DNA from 2 places in the Chryseobacterium capnotolerans genome. Region 2 is predicted to be linked to the other one. Evidence: riboswitches for the same ligand, from Rfam matches in the RefSeq annotation. Region 2 holds a riboswitch; the other holds the start of a gene.

Region 1 (9,739 bases), 2.0 Mb from region 2:
AAGAAATGGAAATATGGGAAATTACAGTTCGGCATCTTATGATGTGTATGTATTTAATAGTACCAGAATGGCTTTTGTGAAAAGTAAAGAGCTTACAGAACTAGGATCAGATAATTTTGATTTTTTTGAAACAGATCCGGTTCGCAAGCGCATTATTACCTTTGGAAAGGATGGCTGCTGCCGACTTTTCACCACAGAATTTGAAGTAATTCCTAATAAGGGACTTGATAAGGTGCTTGAAAAGGAAGAAGACAGCAGTGAAGAAGGCTATGTGAAAGTCATTATAAAAGAAAAGAAAAATAATAAATGGACTACCAGAACGAAGGTATATCCATCAGATCAATACAATAGAGAAAAGTAAAATGAAAATTCAGAAAGAAATTGATTTTATCCTGGCTGTAGATGCCCTGAAAAATGTACAGAGAAGAAATTATAATGCAGATGATTCAAGAAGAGAGAACACAGCAGAGCACTCCTGGCAAATCATTATTTTGGCACAAATCCTTTATCCTTATGCTAAAAACCGTGCAGATATAGATTTGTTAAGAGTCATAAGAATGCTTTCCATTCATGACCTTGTGGAAATTGAAGCAGGAGATACTTTCCTTTTTGATGAAGTCGCTATGATAGGAAAGTTTGAAAGAGAAAAAGTGTCTGCCCAGAAAATCTTTGGAATTCTGGATGAACCTCTACGTTCTGAATTCTTCAATCTATGGCTTGAATTTGAGGAAGAAGCGACTCCGGATGCTATTTTTGCATGTTCTATCGATAGAATTATGCCTTTTATTCTGAATTCTCATACTTCAGGAAAAAGCTGGACAGAAGCAGGTGTTACTGAAAAGCAGATCAGGAATATGCTGGAAACTGTCATTACGAGAGCATCAGATGAAATGGGAGAAGCTTTTGAACTGCTGTTGAGCAGAAGCCTGGAAACTGAAAAAGTTTTAAAATAATCTCAAATAAAAAGCTGATGACTGGATTTTATTGTTTCTCCTATAATCAATAGAAGCCGTTTGTTTAGCTTTTCTGAAATCAGTGAAAACAGGAATATTTTATCCAGAGTTTAGCAAACAAGACATATTATAATGAGTTTCGGGCGGCCTTTGGCCGCCCGAAACTTTTTTATTTATAGTATCTGGATTGGTTTCTTGAATTCATCAATTGCAACAAAAGTAAAGTCACCTACGATGGCTTTTTCTCTCTCATAAGAGTACATCTGCTCTGTGTAGATTTCAACGCTTACTTTCATACTTGTCTTTCCAACGTATGAAACTTTTCCGATCAGTTCTACAATCGTTCCGGCAGGAATTGGTTTTTTAAAATCGATTTTGTCACTACTTACAGTTACCACTCTTTTTCTTGCGAAACGGGTCGCAGCAATAAAGGCTACTTCATCCATAAGCTGCATAGCAGTACCTCCGAAAAGAGTATCGTAATGATTGGTTGTGTTAGGGAAAACCGCTTTAAAGATTCTGGTTTCGGCAGCTTCAATTCTTTCTTCTGTAGTCATATTTCATTATTAAATAAGGCGAAATGAAATAATATCAAAACAACAGAATAATGACAGGAACATTGGAAATCCCTGAAACAATCCATCAGATCAATAAAACTTCAAATCGCGAAAGTTTCTTGTTTAAGAAAGCGGCAGGTCTCCTGACTTGTAACATCATTTATCTCCTTCCCATGCCTCGCACAGTGGATCTTTTGATAAAGATTTCAGTTACTTACAGTTGCGCGACAGTCCGTGATTTTCACACGGTTCCCTTTTAATCTGCGGTTATGCAGAACCAGTTTCTGTGATGAATAAGCCTAAACTTTTTCGGTGCAAAAATAATGAATTTATTCCGGATTATGATAAATAATCTGACTGATTACTCTTCCCTTTTTGATCGTCCATAAAGTGGTATATCTATATTCCCCGAACCATTGATCATATAAAGGAAAATGTTGTCATTGTCCAGGGAGGTTACTCCTATATTGTTAAAGTCCATAGTGGGCTGGAACATATTTTTGATGGCTTCTCTTACAAAAACAGAACCTCTTCCGGGCTGCTGAAGTCTGATAGATTTGATTTCAGTCATTCCTTCAGGAAGGTCGTTGCCAATTCCCCACGGTTTAACTTTATCAATTGTAAGAAGCTTTCCTTCTGAATCTTTTTCCTTTTTACGGTAACCGGCATTGGATGGGTAAACATCAATAACCACTTTACTTCTTTGTGCAGTAGGAATTTTGGGATCAGAATTATCAGTGAAGATCAATGATCTTCCGTTTTTAGATTTAGAAGGAGTATAAGCGGGAAGCTGATCCACAAAGGCAATACGTTCTTTGTTAACCATTCCTTCTTTGTCAAGAGTTTCATATCGTACAAATGGTTTGTCATCATCCTGCTTTTCAGGATATTTGATCCAGATCCATTCCGTTTCTCCCGGAGCAGGTTTTACATAAACAAATACATCCCCTTTACGCATACGGATCTTATCTACAATTTTTCTGTAGTTGTCTTTATGTACACGTACATTGGCATATCCTTCTTCAGCTTTTACAACACCAAAAGGAACTTTGTTTTGCCCTTTAACGAAGGCTAAAGAAAAAATACTGAAAGCAGACAGGTACAATGCTTTGTTTACTGAAATCATCTTAACAAATTTTAGATTCCCAAATATATAAATTTAATGCTTTTTGGATGGGTAAAATAAAAATGTATTTATTGAAATTATCAATATACTCTGAATAATTTATAAAATTCATCATCAGGAATATAATACTTGTCATTCTCCTGTAACCATTCCAGAGATTCTTTACTGAGATTTAGTTTATCATAGGCTTTGGTTTTCAAATACTTTTTTTGTCCATCGACGATACTGTATATTATTTGCCCTGTTTTATCGTCTACCAATAGGGTTCTCTCTTTTGTCGTTCTGTCTTCTGGATGTGGAGAAAGTAAAATATACCAATAGGAATGAATGTCATTAAAAGCTCTATAAATACCTATAAAGGGAGATCCATATGAATCCGCTATAGCCAGAACATCGTAAAAATTCATCCTGAAAGGAGAGTCATGGTCTATTTTTTGTAGTAATGTTCCGTCTTCAGCATAAGCGTACCATATTCCTCGCGGATAACCGGCAGCTTTTACTCCGTATCCAAAATGTCTTATGGTATGAATTGAACCATTTTTGTAGAAGTTAACTTGGGTCTGAAATGAGTTAGAAAACTGTTGGGTATATCCTGCATTTTCAGTTGTTCTTGTATACTTCTGTGTATCTTTTTTACCCGTCAGAATAAGGCTGATTATTCCGTCCTTGAATTCATAAGTCGTTAATGGAATAGGGTTGTCAGCTTTGTCTCTCAGCTCAGCAATATGTTTATTGTTGTCTTTATCATGTCCTACGGTGTAAAATATCCCATTGATTGGCTGCTTTTTTTTGGCATAGGAAACCAGGGTCTCATAAGTAGGTACAATCAGGTTTTCCTTTGAAATATCATCAATTTTTAACGTACTGAATTTTTGTGCCGGATTGGGTATTTTCTGCTGTGCACTCATAAAAGGTGAAATACTGAAAATACCAATTAAAAATAATGATCGATATATCTTGTCCATATTAAAATAGTTTTTCATCTACAAATCTTGTATTAAGATTCTGACTTCTGATTAGATGAATTATAAATAGCTTTCGGATCATTTTTAAGGTAATAAGAAAATACCCCGAAGAATAACAGTACAACAAGAAATAAAGCTCCACATACATAAAAAGCTGTTCCAAAACCATAGCTGATGGTCACTCCGCCGCCTAATCCCATTCCAACCTGATTGTTTCCTAATCCTTCCATTTTTGATTGGAAGGTTAAATAGAAAGCCAGTAAAGAGATAAGTCCTACTAAAGAAATGGCAATGTGATACATGTATTTCTTCTTAATACTTTTTATGACTTGAATGATAATCCCAACAATAGCTGCCAGAAAAGCGATGATAATAATCGGGCTTGGCGGAATATTTTCTTTCTCTTTTTTATTGTTGGATTCGTTCAATGGTGAGTATTCAGAATCGGAATTTGAAGATTTATCACCTGAATCATTTCCGAAAGCAGAGCCAAACGGAGAGCTTTTCTTCAGGTTTTCTTTCATCCGTTCATTCATTGTTTGCTGGGAAATTCCAGTTACCAGATCTGTTCCTTTAATAGACATTAAGGTGGTATCTCCACATTTTATCAGAAAAAAAGGAAAGAAAAAACACAGAATAATTACCGTATAACTAGGTATCGGAATAAGGTCTGATAATACTTTTAATGGTTTCATAAATTATTGTTTCTGTTAAAAGTAGGAAAAATTATGATGATAATGTGCAAAAGAAAAAGAGAGCATCTTCAGACGCCCTCTTCCATTATTGTATTCAGTGAATTTTCAAATTCTCAAATTTAATCCATTTCCAAATTGATTAGATTCTCTCTAATTCATCTGCATCAATGGTTGTTTTGAAAGTTCCATAATTGACAATCACTTTATTTCTGGAAATTTTCTCAATGGTTCCTACGCTTGTACTTCCTGTAATTCGGACACGCTGGCCTATTTTCATCCATATTTCGCGGTCACTTTTGCGTTTTTCCTCCAGTTTTTCGTTGGTTTCTGCAATTTTTTCAATTACCTCTTCTTTCTTAAGCTGTTGGGTGATCTTTCTCTTCACCACCTGAAGGCGCTTGGATTCATCTTTATCAGCACCAATCTTTCTGAATTTTTCCTGTTCGAGCAGTTTTACAAAATCCTTCACTACATCTTTTCTGGACTTTCCTTTTGTATAGCTGTCGATGAAAGTTTCAATCTTGTTTCCAAACTGAAGTTTACGATGTTCCTCTTCATAAAGTTTCTGGAAATTGAAAAGTTTCTGCTGAAGCTGGTCATTCAGTTTCTGAAGATTATCACGTTTATCTTCTACAGATTCTTTTCTTTCTGCAAGATCAGATTTCAGTTTTTCAACCTCAAACTTTTCTTGCTGCAGTTTTACAATCGTTTTATCAAGATTCACAATATCATGTTCCACTTTTTTCTTGGCAGAATGAATGATAAACCTTGGGATTTTATTCTTCTCAGCAACTTCAAAAGTAAATGAACTTCCTGCTTGTCCTACTTCCAGTTTGTACATGGGCTCCAGCGTTTCTTCGTTGAAAAGCATTGCAGCATTCTGAGCATTCGGAAGCTGTTCTATAACCAGTTTGATATTGGTGTAATGCGTTGTAATGATCGCAAAACTCTTCTTATCATAGAAAAACTCCATGAAACTTTCAGCCAAAGCACCACCTAATTCAGGATCAGAACCCGTTCCGAACTCATCAATCAGTAAAAGCGTATCCGAATCAGCCTCACGGATGATTCCGGACATTTTCTTTAACCTTGATGAATACGTGGATAGATGATTTTCAATGGATTGATTGTCACCAATATCAGTCATGATCTTCTCAAAGAAAAACATTTCAGACTTTGGATGAACAGGAACCAAAATACCACTCTGAATCATCAGTTGCAGCAACCCGACAGTTTTCAGGGTAATGGATTTTCCACCAGCATTAGGCCCGGAAATACAGATAATTCTGTTATGTTCCGTTAAAGCCAGAGTTTGTGGGTGAATGATTTTGTTCTCAACCTTATTTCTTAACCATAATAAAGGATGAAAGGCATCTTTTAACCTCAATGTCTTATGGCGGTTGATTTTAGGAAGAATACCATTGATAAGTTCTGCAAACTTAGCTTTAGCCCTTACCAGATCAAGATCAAAAATATACATCTGATACCTCCAAAGCTGAGGCTGGAATTCTGCAAGTTCTGTGGTAAGCTGTCTTAAGACTTTATCAATCTCTTTTTTCTCTTCCTCTTCACTTTCACGAAGTTTGAAATAATGTTTTACAACACTGTCCGGCTGGATATAGGTGATAGAACCGGTTTTTGAAATTCCCAGGGTTCTTCCCGGAACTCTTTTCTTAAAACCTGATTTTACCGCTAAAACCCTTTGGTCATCAATAATTGTTTCCCGTATATCATCCAAAAAGTCACTCTGTCCATAAGTTGTCAGAGCACGGTTGAAGTTTTCCTGAATGGCTTTTTTAGCATGCTGGATCTCTGTTCTTATCCCTTTTAAAGCAGGAGAAGCCTCATTTTTTACCTCACCAAAACGGTTAAATACCTTGTCAACCTTATCAATGATCTCTTTTCTGAATTCCAATACCGAAACCTCTTCCAATAAAGTAGGAAACGTTTCCGGCATGGTAGGGAAGAACTTCTGTAATCTTCCGATCTGTTCCGTGATGGTTTTTATTTTGATGAAAGCACTGTTTTCCAGACGGTAATTCTCAATCAGCATCAGTTTCAGCTCACTTTCAATATCTTCATATTCATCAAACGGAATCGCATTTGAACTTTCAAAACTCGACAGATATTCTGACGTTTTTTTCAATGAAAGTTCCGCCTCGTCAATTTCCATCGGACGAAGTTGAAGAATTTTTTCTCTTGTTTTGGGAGAATACGCAAATGGGGAGATTTCCGCGAGCAATTGCGGAAACTCTAATTCGTCTAAATCTTCTTTATCTATATACACAATGCAAATTTAGTGAGAATTTTGATTATTACGTATATTTGAGCGATTTACAAAATAGATTAATGCAGAATTATTCCCTATTCTGTATTTCTTTTCAAAGATTTGAGGGTAATTTTTAATGAAAGATATGAAACTGGAAACAGAACGTCTGGTCCTGAAAGAGATCAATGAAGCCCATATAGAAGATATTCTTCGAATCAGAAGTAATGAGGTGATCAATCAGTATGTGAAAAGGAAATCTCCCAAAACCAATTATGATGCTTTGGAATTTATTCTGCATATTAAAAGAAAAACTCAGTATAAAGAGATCATTTTCTGGGGAATTGCATATAAAGACACTCCAAATCTTATCGGAACAGTATGTCTATGGAATTTTTCTGAGGATAGGAAGATTGCGGAGGTTGGGTATGAGCTGCTGCCGGAATATCATAAAAAAGGACTCATGTCTGAAGCTCTTCAAACTGTTTTAGAGTATGGATTTAATGAGTTGCAATTGCTGGAGATTGTAGCTCTCACAAGCAGATTCAATGAAAACTCTCAACAAATTCTTCTAAAACACTATTTTATCCTTCAGGAAGATAAAAAAGACGAAAATCATCCAGATAATATTATTTTTAGGTTAAAAAAGGATAACTGCAAATGTATTTTTAATGATTACTTTTTCTATACTATTGTATTATTTTTAATCAAAAGAAAAGTGAAGATATTTAAAGTATGAGTTGTACTTTTATTTTAATATTAATTACTTTTGCAATATGACCTGGACAGAAATTTTAGCCCCGATAAAAAGTACGGAATACTTTACAACACTTTGGGAAAAAGTAAAGAACGAATATGCAACTACTAAGGTTTTTCCACCTAAAAATCAAATCTTCAGAGCATTGGAAATTACGTCGTTTGAAGACGTTAAGGTAGTGATTATCGGTCAGGATCCTTATCATAATGACTTCCAGGCAAATGGTTTATGTTTTTCTGTTTCTGAGCAGGTGACAGCACCACCATCCCTTAAAAATATTTTTATTGAATTAAAAGATGACCTTGGCGTAATAAGAACTTCTAAAGAGCTAGATGATTGGGGAAAACAAGGGGTGCTTTTATTGAATGCAACATTAACGGTTCGTGCCCATTCACCCAATTCTCATAAAGATCTCGGTTGGGAAACATTTACCAACTATATCATCAAGGAAATTTCAGATAAAAAAGAAAACGTAGTTTTCGTATTGTGGGGAGCATTTGCACAAAAAAAAGCCGAACTTATAGATCCGGCTAAGCATTTTATATTAAAATCGGCACACCCATCGCCATTCTCTGTTTATAGAGGATTCTTTGGAAGTAAACCATTCTCAAAAATTAATGAGTATCTTATTTCCAAAGGGAAGGAGGCGATTTCTTGGTAGTATCTGAAGATGCTTTGTTCTTTTTAATACTGACTCCTATTTTATATTTTCCTTTTAACTCTTCAGCCCCACCTGCTTTAGGGTATGGGGTGACTTGTTGGAGTGTGATGGTGTAACCGTTAAATTCAGCAGATTGATGATAGTTTTTGTTTGGGAAATCCATGCTGGCAAGATTCAGGAGTACAGGACGGGTAGAGGTTCCCATAACTTCAATTTGAGCAAGAGCAGCTCCGGCCCAGATACAGTTTACTCCTTCAGGACACCGGCTGTCTTCGGTAATTCCTTTGAATGTGATGTTCATTTTATAATCCAAAAGGAACTTATTTTCCCCCTCGCTTAGATAGATGAGGTCATTCTTTTGTTCATCAGACGATTGGGTATGGGCTGTCATTTCAGGAGTTTTTGTTTCTGTTTTTGTTTTCTTTTGGGCTTCGCATCCCGTTAATGCGAAGATTCCCAGGCTAAATAAGAGGGCTTTATGAAGCATGATTTTTTCTTTTTTTGAGTTAAATAATATCAAACATATTAAGGAGTACTACCAAAAACATTGCCACACCCACTACGAAACTGAACCCTGTACCATAAATAAATCCAATTAAAGCACCTTTAGTGGATTGTAAAGCTTTGTTCATATCTTTGCTGTCGTGAAGCATCTCTCCGATAAATACACCTGCAAACATACCGATAAGGAAGCCTAATGGAATCGGAATAAAAATTCCCACAATAGTCCCTATTACCGAACCAATACTTCCCCAGCGGGTCCCGCCATATTTTCTGTTGGTTCTTGCGGGAATTACATAGCTTAAAATTACAGAAGCTGCTGTGAGAATCCCAAAAGCCCAGATATAGATCATGGGAAGATCAGCATTTGTCCCGAATTTGTAAATCAACAAACCGCAAATACTTAATAGCAGGCCTGGTAAAACAGGGAGAAATGTTCCCAATATGCCGACAAACAATAAAATAAGACAGAGAATATTAATGACAGTTGTATCCATTCTTTAAAATATAAACGAATATATGAAACCTTAGTCATTCAACAAGCAGGCCTAAGTATGAAAATACAGAAGATTTTTGAATAGTTTAATGGAAATTTACAACCCGCTTTATATTTTGGGCTGAAAATTGATTGGGAATAGTAACATCATCATCCTTAATTTTATAAATTTGCTGTAATGAAAGATGACCTACAGGAAACCAAGAACTATTTGCAGGAAATAAGCGAACGGTTATACATTTATATCACCCAAGTTTCACCCAGTGGGCTGGATTGGGTTATTCATATCATTGTAAAGCTGGCATTGCTTTGTGCCGTATTTTTGATTGTCGATTTTGTTTTGAAATTCTCAATCAATGCTGTTTTTCGCCTCTTTCATAACGAAGAAAAATTTCCTGTCCTTAAATCTATTTACCAATCTAAAATCACGAATTCGGTAGCTCATTTTGCAGCTCTTACTATTGCTGGCGGGATACAGGGATCTATATTTCCAGAAGGGGCTTTACCTAAAACCACCATCTTCATCATACGTTGTGTGAATCTGGGATTAGTAATGATTCTTGCAGGGATGTTGTACAGATCATTAACAGCATTAAGGAATTACTTTTCTATCAAGCAGGATTTCTATAAAATTATGGCTCTGAATGCCATCTCGGAAACGATGAAAATCCTTGGGCTCTTCGTGTTTACTGTTGTAGGTCTCTGTGTAATTTTCGGGATTAAAGGAACTACGATTGTAGGAAGTCTTGGAGCTATAACGGC
Region 2 (9,739 bases):
ATGTGGTAGCACCGAAAGCATGGTTATTATTTACACTGCTGTAGGCTCTGTAATTAATCTGTCCGTTGTTATCAATAAAGTTAACAGAACCGTTACCATGTCCGAACCAGTCTTCATTTACAACAAAAAAGCCGTTGGTAAAATTTGTTGTGGTTACATAAGGGGAAACCGGTGTTAAAGTAGATGATATTGGGGGAGTCTGGAAATCGGGACTATAATTCCATACATCCCATGATCCATTTTGAAGGATACGTCCTGTAGATCCTGATCCCGAAGAGGAAAAATCGGAATCTGAAGGGTTTTTAATCAGATAAGACCAAAAACCATTATTCCAGCCGGACTTCCAGTGGTCATTTACATCTTTTGCTGTATAATCATCGAAATCATAGGCTGTAGTTTTTACAATACCATCCACAGGATATAGCGGATAGGTGGCATTCCCACTTTTAATAAGAGCATTGGAATCCTGACCATTCAAATCAAATCCAAGTCCGCCTATTGCAGTTCCGTATGGAGTTCCCGGATACATTAGAGTAAAGAATCTGTGATCTGCTTTTGCAATCGCTTTAAGCATATCTTCTCCTGTAGCATTGCCATCCCATCTGAAACCCCATACCAGAGCATCAGGATTTTTACCGTCATTCCACTGCACTACAAATGCGGCCTGATTGGAACCTGTTCCTACCCAGTACTGAATATCAGAAAAGCTGATCGTATTTGTAATATTGGTAGTGGTTAAAGGAGTATTTACCGAAATATCATTCCGGGGTACTCCCTGTACTTTTATCTGGGCATTCGTGAAAAATGCAAACAAAAAAAGCACAGTAAAAAGATAAAACTTTTTCATTCTTACTAATTTTAATATATGTTACGTTTGTTATTTCTTTAAGTGTAAGTCGTAAGCTCCGGCTACTTCTGTAGAAACTTCACCCAGCCAGCCAGCTTCCTGATTTACTCCTGTGTATACTTTTACAAAATCAATTCCCGGAAGTTTTACATATTTTCCGTTCTTGTCAACCGCCCAGGAAATATCAATATTAGAAGCTTCATCATTATTGGGAGCATTATCTGCATATCCGAAATCATAAGACTTCCCTACCCAGTAGTTCCCTGTTCCGCTCTGATCGTAATAGTTATTTTTAAGTAGGGTTCCTGTAAATCCAAAGGAAGCATCTGACAGCCATAGCGGGTAATAGCTTTGTGCATGAAAAACCATTTTTGTTTTAAATCCTGTATTTCCAATATTATCCTGCCATTTGATATACTCTACATCGGTTTGCCAGCTGTCATTTCCAGGTACAGGTATTTTATTTTCATCCGGTTTGAAGTAAGTGATCCCGTAATTTTTCAGGGTTTCATTTTTTAAAGTATTCACTTCCTGCAATTTCAAACCATTCATTATCATCCGGTTTTCCGTTTTTGTTTTTGTCATAAGCCACCATGATAATTCCCGGCTCACAGTTTCCTGAACGGGGATCACTCGCAGAGTTCCCGAAGAATGCATTTCCCAGCACTTTAAAATCTCTTCCGTCCATATTCGGAATGGTATGATCAAAACCAAATACTACATAACCACCGTATCCGCCAAGGCTCACCATTGAAGGATTGGAACCTACAAGATAACTACTGGCTTTCTTAATCATATCTGCCTCAGTATTTCCAAGATCATATTCAGGAATATCATTCGTAAACTGGCCAACTGCGGGACGGAAATCAAATACTTTAGAGATATATTTGCTCAGCGTTCCTGCTTCTTTGGTTACTACAATTTTGGATTGAAATACTTTATTGGTTCCTACCTTTAATGTTAAAGGATAAGTAGCGGCCTTTGTACTGATAAATTCCAGTTCAGCATTTTCGGAAATGATGGAATCTTTAATGCTCCAGGTAACTTTTCCGGAAATATTGGTAGGAATGCTCAATACTTTGAAACGCTCAATAGTATAAGCAGTATCTAATTTAAATGAAGGGGGAATTACTTCCGGATCAACAGGAACCGGTACTGCCACCTCATCATCATTTTGGCAAGAAACTACCATACCCGCTAAAAAAAGGGATAAAAGCCCGGCTGTTATGTACTTAGTTGTTTTTTTATTCATGTCTATCAGTTTTGTTTAATTGTATAAAAAAGCGAAGTGGGCAGGGATATTTCCGCCTTCGGTCTTCCATTTAAAATGTCCGTTTTTATCAAAGCAGTACACAAATCCCATGGATACATAGTTTCGGGCATCTGTAATATAAATGTCTTCTGTAATAGGATTTACAGCAATTCCGTAGGGTGTTTTAATGAGGTCTTCATATTCCTTATCAATAATCCTGTTGGAAATCACCTGCTCTGTCTTTACATCTATAATTCCATAGGTTTTTACATAGGAGTGGGTATTGTAATTGAACTCATTTCCGTAGTAATACAGTTTATCATTCACAATAGTCATTTCGCTCACTGCAATATGAAAGTCTTTTTTAATGTTTCCTGTTGCTGCATCTATCAGATATAAATTGGAAGGAACGTTATAATAATCCCCTCTTGAGGTTACATACAGGTCTCCATAATTGTCTTTTTTAAGACGGTGAAGGTTGATAGCGACATCAATTTTTTTCTTTTCTGTAAACGTGTTCAGATCAATCACTGAAACGGTTCTGTCATAATTCGGAACCATATATCCTCCGGAATTGGCAACAAATAGTTGATTCCCTACAATTTCCATTTCTTCAGGCTGATATCCTACTGTTGCTGTACGTTGAATAGTCAGCGATATTGTATCTATTTCTGCTACTTTTCCTTTGGGAGCCAACGGATTGATATCCACAGGGCCGGCATAGCTGCTGGCATAAGCTTTCCCATCTTTAAAGGTCATGTATCTGCAATTCTGTAGATAAATAGACTTGATATGCTTGGCTGTTTTCGCTTCCAAGACTTCGATGGTATTAGAAACATTTACCACAATGTACATTTTGCTTCCATAGATTTTAATATCATTTCCAACGTCCCCCAACTCTTTTAAAACATTCGGGTTGATCTCGGAATAAATATTTCTGAAATAGGTTCCTTTGGTATAATCAAAGAAATCAAGGGTGCATTTATTGCTTCCCATATTTCCTTCGTTCAATACGTAGAATCCTTTTATTTTTGTTTTCTCAACGGGATTAAGCCCTTCCACTACTTCCATGGGAATAATGACATCATCGGTACGACATGAAACAAGGGCAATTAATGTCAAAAACAGAAAATAAATATTTAGTTTTCTCATAAGGTGAAATTTAAAGTGAGTCTAAAGTTTCTTCCCGGCATAGGATAATTGAGTACCACATCATAATATTGGTTGAAAACATTGTTCATTTCAAGGTTTATTTTAAAAGGATGTCCCGCAAGGTTTAGTTTTCTCTGGACAGAAAGGTCTAGGTATACCAGGGCTGAATATAGTTATAGCGGATATTATCCTGCTGTCCGTCATATCTTTCTCCCACATAGATTGTACTGTAATTAAAACTCCAGTCTTTATAATCTGCCATCAGGGTAAAAGATCCGCTGTGCCTTGGTGTATAAGGAATTTGCTCCCCATAATAGGTTTCTTTAAATCCTTTAGTAATGGTTTTATCTTTAGCACTCTGGTAGGTATAAGCCAATAATGGTCTAAGTTTCACCTTTCCAAGCATTAATTCCGCTTGAACATTTACGTCTGCTCCCATAATTTCAACCTTTCCAAGATTGAGCATCATCCAGCGGAACATATTGGTTGTTGGGATGGCCACAATCTTATCTGTCACTTTGTTATAATACCCATCTACTTTTATATAAAGTCCTTTGAATAAAGATCTATCATATTTTTTCTGATAAGTAAAACCTACATCATACTGGTGGGTAAATTCCGGTTTAAGAAAAGTATTACCAACACTGGTATAATACAGGTCATTAAAGGTGGGTAGTCTAAAGATATTTTTATAGAAAGCTCTTAGGGTAAGTTCAGGTATTGAAGCGGGCTGATAGCTCATGAAGAAAGCAGGTGTCCATTCTCTTCTGTCATCAGGTTTGAAATTCATTTTTACCTTTTCTGAAGTAAATGTCCCTAACAGGCTTCCTAAGAATTTAAATCTGTTCCACTGATAGGTAGTAGCCAATGCAACCAGGGTTGTATAACGGGTAGGATAAGAGAAATTATACAAATCAGCATCAAGGGTATTGTATTGGAAATCTCCGTTCAAACTGACATCCCAATTAGGAGTAATTGAATATAGATTGGAAGAGGAAACATAGACCTCGCGTTGAATATAAGTATTGATGGCAGGCATTGCAGACTGAGACAATACAGTATCATTAAAATAAGTGTAATCATAAGCAAACTTTGCCTTCAGTTGAGTTTCAAGCTTAGGAAACAGCTTTTTTCTGAAATTGGCCTGTACAAAATAATTCTCATCAAGCATTCTTGCCCCTCTTGCTTTAAAACGGTTCTTCACGATAGGTGCCGGAATACCACGGTTTGAAATATACCCATAACCACGGATATTCCAGCTTCCGTTGTTCAGAGTTCCATTCACAGATGTTTCAAACCGTTTTGCTTTAATGTCGGAATCATATCTTTTGGAAATGGTATCAGAAGCAGTGGCTCCATTGGGATATTTTCTTCCATAACGAAATTTATAAAGACCATCACTCTGGAGAAACTCTGCACTGAAACTGGCTGCTATCCGTTTTGATATCTTCTGTTCTAACCGGAATGAAGGATTAAATAAATCAATGGAAGCACTTTTTGCTCTTATGGTAAGATTGGTTTTTCTGTTTCCTGTGAATACTGGTGTTTTAGGCTGTAAATAGATTGATCCTGATGACCCGAAGTCTTTGGCAGGTTGGAAGATCTCACTTTTCTGACCATTGTACAAAGAAATTTCTTCCAGATCATCCAAAGAATATCTTCCCAGGTCCACCTGTCCGTTTTGGGCATTTCCCAATTGAATTCCATCATAGAAAACGCCTACATGCTGGCTTCCCATACTTCGTATATTGACTGTTTTCATACCACCCATGCCACCATAATCTTTAATCTGAACACCGGAAAAATATCGTAAAGCATCAGCAACAGAATGACTGTTGAGCCTTTCGAGTTCTTCACCCTGTAAGACCTGTGCAGGGATGATTTCTTTAAAGTTCTTCTTGTAAATATTGACAGTCTTTATGGTTTCCCCTTTAATGCTGTCTTTTTTCCTGGTTTGGGAAGATAGAATTTGAGAGGTTAACACGAATACCGTGAAAACAATTGTATGGAATTGAAATGTAGTTAGTTTTGCTACCATTAGCTCATTCATGGATCATGATGACGCAAATGGATATAAGAAAAGCAACGACAAAGCACAGCTGTCACTGCACAGAATCATTGTTGTCCTAAGCTTTATTCCACGAAAGCGTCAAACGTTTATTATTTCTGGCAGGTCTTCTGACTTACTCCATTTTTGAAATCCTTCCCATTCCTAAAAACAGTGGATGCATTTTTCAAAAACTTTGGTGCGGAGCTTACAGCAGCGGGTCTGTTCCGGATTTTCACCGGATTCCCTTTTAAGAGCTTATTATGGCTCACCAAATTCCGGCAAAGATATAAAATTCCCACCAGATACGATGTCATGCAGAATAAAATGATTATCAATCAATAAACATGAAAAATCCCGCTACATTGTAACGGGATGTAAATAATAATTTTTTATTGAATTCCACTGTTTTTATCAATGATTATTTTTTCACAAATTCACGATCGCTCAGTGTTTTCATAAACAGGATAAGATTAGTCTTTTCTTGCTCTGTGAGAGGAATTCTGTTTTTATTATTTTTAAAGACAGGATCAAGATTATCGGCATCCAAAACACCTTTATCGAAATAATCCAGAACAGCCTTTAAAGTCGGAAATTGTCCAAAACTTCCGTAAGGAGCTGTGTATTCTACATTTCGTAAAGAAGGAACCCGAAAACTCATATAATCTTCCTGAATACCAGTAACTCTTCCACGCCCTGCTTCATTGGTATCCGGATTTAAGGGAAATCCTATATTTCTAAAACTTTGATCGGTAAACAATTCCGTACTATGGCAACTCACACATTTCTGTTGAAAAGTCTGATATCCCAGGGCCTCGTTTTCCGTGAAAGTTTCTCCTTCTTTTCTTTTTACCTTATCATATTTACTATTGGCAGAAATCAGAGTGTACTCATATTGAGCAATACTTTTATAAATCCTTTCAGCAGTAATAGTTTCGTCTCCAAATGCTTTTCGGAACAGATCTTTATACATCATATCATCCCTTATTTTCCCTATCACCTCCAGAATAGAAGAACCCATTTCTTCATGAGTGATAATAGGAACCAGGGGTTGATTTTCCAATTGAAGAATATTGCCATCCCAATTATAAAACTTCATAAACAGCATGTTCTGAATAGCCGGCACATTTCGTAATCCTACTCTATTCTGAATTCCTATTCCCTGTGCATTATTATCGGCAAAGGCATTTTCCTGTATATGACAACTAGAGCAGGAAATACTATTATCTGTACTTAGCCTTTTCTCATTAAATAATTTTTTCCCCAACTCTATCCCATATTTTGTAGGACTGTTAGAGTTCACCGAATTATTTAGTTCCGGAAATCCAGACGGAATATTGAGTGAAATTTGTGGATTATCGTCAGAAATAGGCTCATAACGATCATTATTACATGATATTAACAGAATAAGAATCACTAAAATATTTAATCCTTTTTTCATTGCAGCAGAGTAGAGTCTAATTTTCAACACTGCTCACTGAAAACATTCCGGAAATATCACTTGAACCGTTACCACCGAGGTTATCAACAAATTTTACCATTTGGTTAGCAGTATGAATATTCGGAGTGGCATTGCCATCTGATCCTGTTCCCGTAACCAATACAATCGTATTAATTTTGCCCGTCAACAGCTTATCAAAATCTGCTTTAATAATAATTTTAGGAGCTTTGTTATCCACAATCGCATGTTGAGAAAGATCTAAAGTAACATCTCTATACGCATCTACTCCCTGGGTAAAATTACCTTCTGATCCTTTTATAGTACTCCCTGTGTGGATAGACATCTGTTTGTTATCCGTTCCATAGAAACCTTCGATTTTTGTAAAACGATAACCAGCTCCCCACTCCCACATCATTTGGGTATCATTGGCACCTGCGGTAGCATAAAACTTTGGAAACTTCACCTGATCCAAAACATTCAGATCTTTTTTACTCCTAGTCCGAATTTGATTTTTTTATACTCTCCGGCAGGGATATTGCTCAGTAAATAACGAAGCGTTTCCGGTTTTGATTGGTCAATCACTGTAGCACCTTGATCCAGGTCATTAACTTTATAAGGAACTTCATTCCCATCTGCTTTTACCAGTCGAATATTACTTATTACATATTTCAATTCTGAAAAATGGTGAACCTGTCCTTCTGCTGAGGTATTGGTTGTAGCTGTACCAGAAGTGGATCCTCCAAGAACAATCGTTTCATTTTTAAACGTATTCTTAAATTCAAGGGTAACATTATTGGCAACAGGATTATCATCGCTGTTCTGGCAAGAAATTACACCTAATGAAAAAGCTGATAATAGTAGATATTGTTTTAAGTTTTGCATTTTAAAAATTTTAGTTGTTGTTTTAATTAAAGTTTCTGTCATCTTTAAAAGTTGAATTTTAAAGACGTATAAATATTACGGCCCATTCTTGGGATATTTCCCCAGTCTGCATAGGTGCTGTAATATTTGTTTAACAGGTTTTCGGCTCCTACCTGAAAAACGGTCTTAAGTTTTTTGATTTTGAAAGCATAATCCATGGAAAGATTCCATATGGTGTATGCTGGTGTCTGATCTTCACCATATTCCGGACTGTAATTGAGCTGGATAAAATCTCCATTTATAGAGGTCTGAATTCCAAAATTGCCATAGGAATAATGTAAAGAAGTCAGATAACTTAAAGGGCGGATGAAAGGCAGATTTTTTCCTTTATCATCTCTTCCTCTTGCATACGTCAGCGTTCCTTTCCAATGTAAATCCGGAATAATGCTGTAATTGGCATTCAAAGACATGTTAAAAAGTGTGGCATGCTCCAGTGAAGTATAAGCTTTCACTCCTACCGATTGATAATTCATAGGACTTCCAAGACTTAAAATTCTTCCTATAATATAATTCTGAATATAGAAGTAATTTACTTTGGCTTCAATATTCATTTTTTCATTTTTAAAACCTGCACTGGCATTGGTTTCATAGGAAATTTCATTTTTTAAATCAGGATTTCCAATATAATCATAGCGATCAAAGCTGTTGTAGATATAATACCCATATCCTTCTGAAACAGAAGGCGCTCTGTGTCCGTAACCCGTTCCTAAAGAAAAATTAAAATGGTGGTTGGTAAATTGATATCCTGCATGCAGACTGGGAAGGATTCTAGTCTTTTTCGGTGATGCTCCCGGATGAAAGATCCAGTTGAATTCAGGATATTTAGACTCATTATAATTCAATCCTAATGATCCTCCGAAACTCAAACGGCTTTTATCCGATATGTCCCATTTATTATTCATCGAAAGACTGGCAAAACGTGTCGTTACCCAAGGCCAGCTATATGCAAACATGGTTCTGTTCTCTCTATCCTGAGGATACATACGCATTTCTGCAATCGATGTATTATTGTAGGCATTAAGTTCTATGTCTGAGGTATACCGCTCTTTTGTGAGGTTCATTGAAGAGACCAGCCCATAAGTAGTACTCCATCCCGGCATATCCATGTGTACCAGATTTTCAGGACGCTTTGTATCATCCATATAATGCTCAATGGTGTTGAAATAGATTTTTGTATCCCACGATTTAATTAATCCTTCTTTAAACAATTGTTTATAAGATGCTGAGGTAATCATAGCTCGGGAAAGCCATAAATCCATTGGTAAGGCAGGAAACCCAACATTTTTCGCCATATCAAAGATTGCATCCACTTTCACTGAAGATAAGGAACTTGTTTTGTAAGCGATTCCAATTCCGGTATTGAATTTATTATATTGAGAGTGATTCACTTCAGCATCATTTCCGTCATAATAATTACCTGCCTTCCGGAAAGAAATGCTTCCATCTACCACAAGTTTGCTCCCGGAATAAGAAATATTTCCAAGATTGAAAAACTGTTTATTATTAAATTCAAAACCAGTCTGATAGGCTCCATTCCATTTTTTTCAAGACCAAAAGGAGTGCTTTTTCTTTTCAGATCAATACTTCCTGCTATTGTTGCTCCATGCGAACTCCCTTCCTGACCTGATTTTATATCTATTCCTGAAAGAGTATTGCTTTCCATATACGAGGTAACCGGATCCATTTTATCAGTGCATGCCCCAAAGATGCGCATCCCATCAAGAGTGATGACAGATCTTTCTGTACTCATGTTGTTGAGCAACGGTTCCCAAGCATAGGCTCCACGTTTTATAAAACTGATTTTATCAGAAGATGCCAAAAATTCATCCACTGAAACGGCCATTTTCATTTCCGTTTCAATTTTCTTTTATTGCTTTTTACTTTTACCTCAGCGATATGAGCAATACTGTCTTTTTTTACTTTTCGGTGTTGTGCATTGATAGCAACACCCAAAAAGATCAATATAATTCCAAACTGCTTCATTATTTTAGAATAGGGTATCAATAAAAAGTTCACTTTTAGCTCCCGGAACCCCTGGCGTAAAGTCTGTTGAGACCTTAGTTCCTTTAATGATCTTAC

What was found. A riboswitch is a leader RNA that binds a small molecule or an ion and turns the genes downstream of it on or off. The one in region 2 is predicted to bind cobalamin.
Region 1: it holds a riboswitch for cobalamin, as region 2 does, so the genes downstream of both, H5J24_RS04760 (acyl-CoA thioesterase) here and H5J24_RS21215 (TonB-dependent receptor plug domain-containing protein) in region 2, are expected to answer to the same signal.

Annotation. Positions count from the first base shown of each region.
Region 1 covers NZ_CP065589.1:1,028,265-1,038,003, forward strand. Annotated here, with positions in the region: gene H5J24_RS04750 (XAC2610-related protein) at 1-361, shown strand, start outside; gene H5J24_RS04755 (HD domain-containing protein) at 363-953, shown strand; gene H5J24_RS04760 (acyl-CoA thioesterase) at 1,127-1,510, opposite strand; cobalamin riboswitch at 1,627-1,807, opposite strand; gene H5J24_RS04765 (hypothetical protein) at 1,872-2,636, opposite strand; gene H5J24_RS04770 (hypothetical protein) at 2,717-3,601, opposite strand; gene H5J24_RS04775 (hypothetical protein) at 3,634-4,296, opposite strand; gene H5J24_RS04780 (endonuclease MutS2) at 4,436-6,583, opposite strand; gene H5J24_RS04785 (GNAT family N-acetyltransferase) at 6,711-7,301, shown strand; gene H5J24_RS04790 (uracil-DNA glycosylase) at 7,339-7,980, shown strand; gene H5J24_RS04795 (hypothetical protein) at 7,946-8,467, opposite strand; gene H5J24_RS04800 (DUF456 domain-containing protein) at 8,487-8,978, opposite strand; gene H5J24_RS04805 (mechanosensitive ion channel family protein) at 9,156-9,739, shown strand, end outside.
Region 2 covers NZ_CP065589.1:4,405,012-4,414,750, forward strand. Annotated here, with positions in the region: gene H5J24_RS21200 (DUF5074 domain-containing protein) at 1-847, opposite strand, end outside; gene H5J24_RS26270 (hypothetical protein) at 878-1,375, opposite strand; gene H5J24_RS26275 (hypothetical protein) at 1,356-2,099, opposite strand; gene H5J24_RS21210 (YncE family protein) at 2,115-3,251, opposite strand; gene H5J24_RS21215 (TonB-dependent receptor plug domain-containing protein) at 3,400-5,301, opposite strand; cobalamin riboswitch at 5,403-5,589, opposite strand; gene H5J24_RS21220 (cytochrome-c peroxidase) at 5,720-6,739, opposite strand; gene H5J24_RS21225 (MbnP family protein) at 6,756-7,202, opposite strand; gene H5J24_RS21230 (MbnP family protein) at 7,217-7,621, opposite strand; partial or broken gene H5J24_RS21235 (TonB-dependent receptor plug domain-containing protein) at 7,666-9,643, opposite strand; gene H5J24_RS21250 (hypothetical protein) at 9,648-9,739, opposite strand, start outside.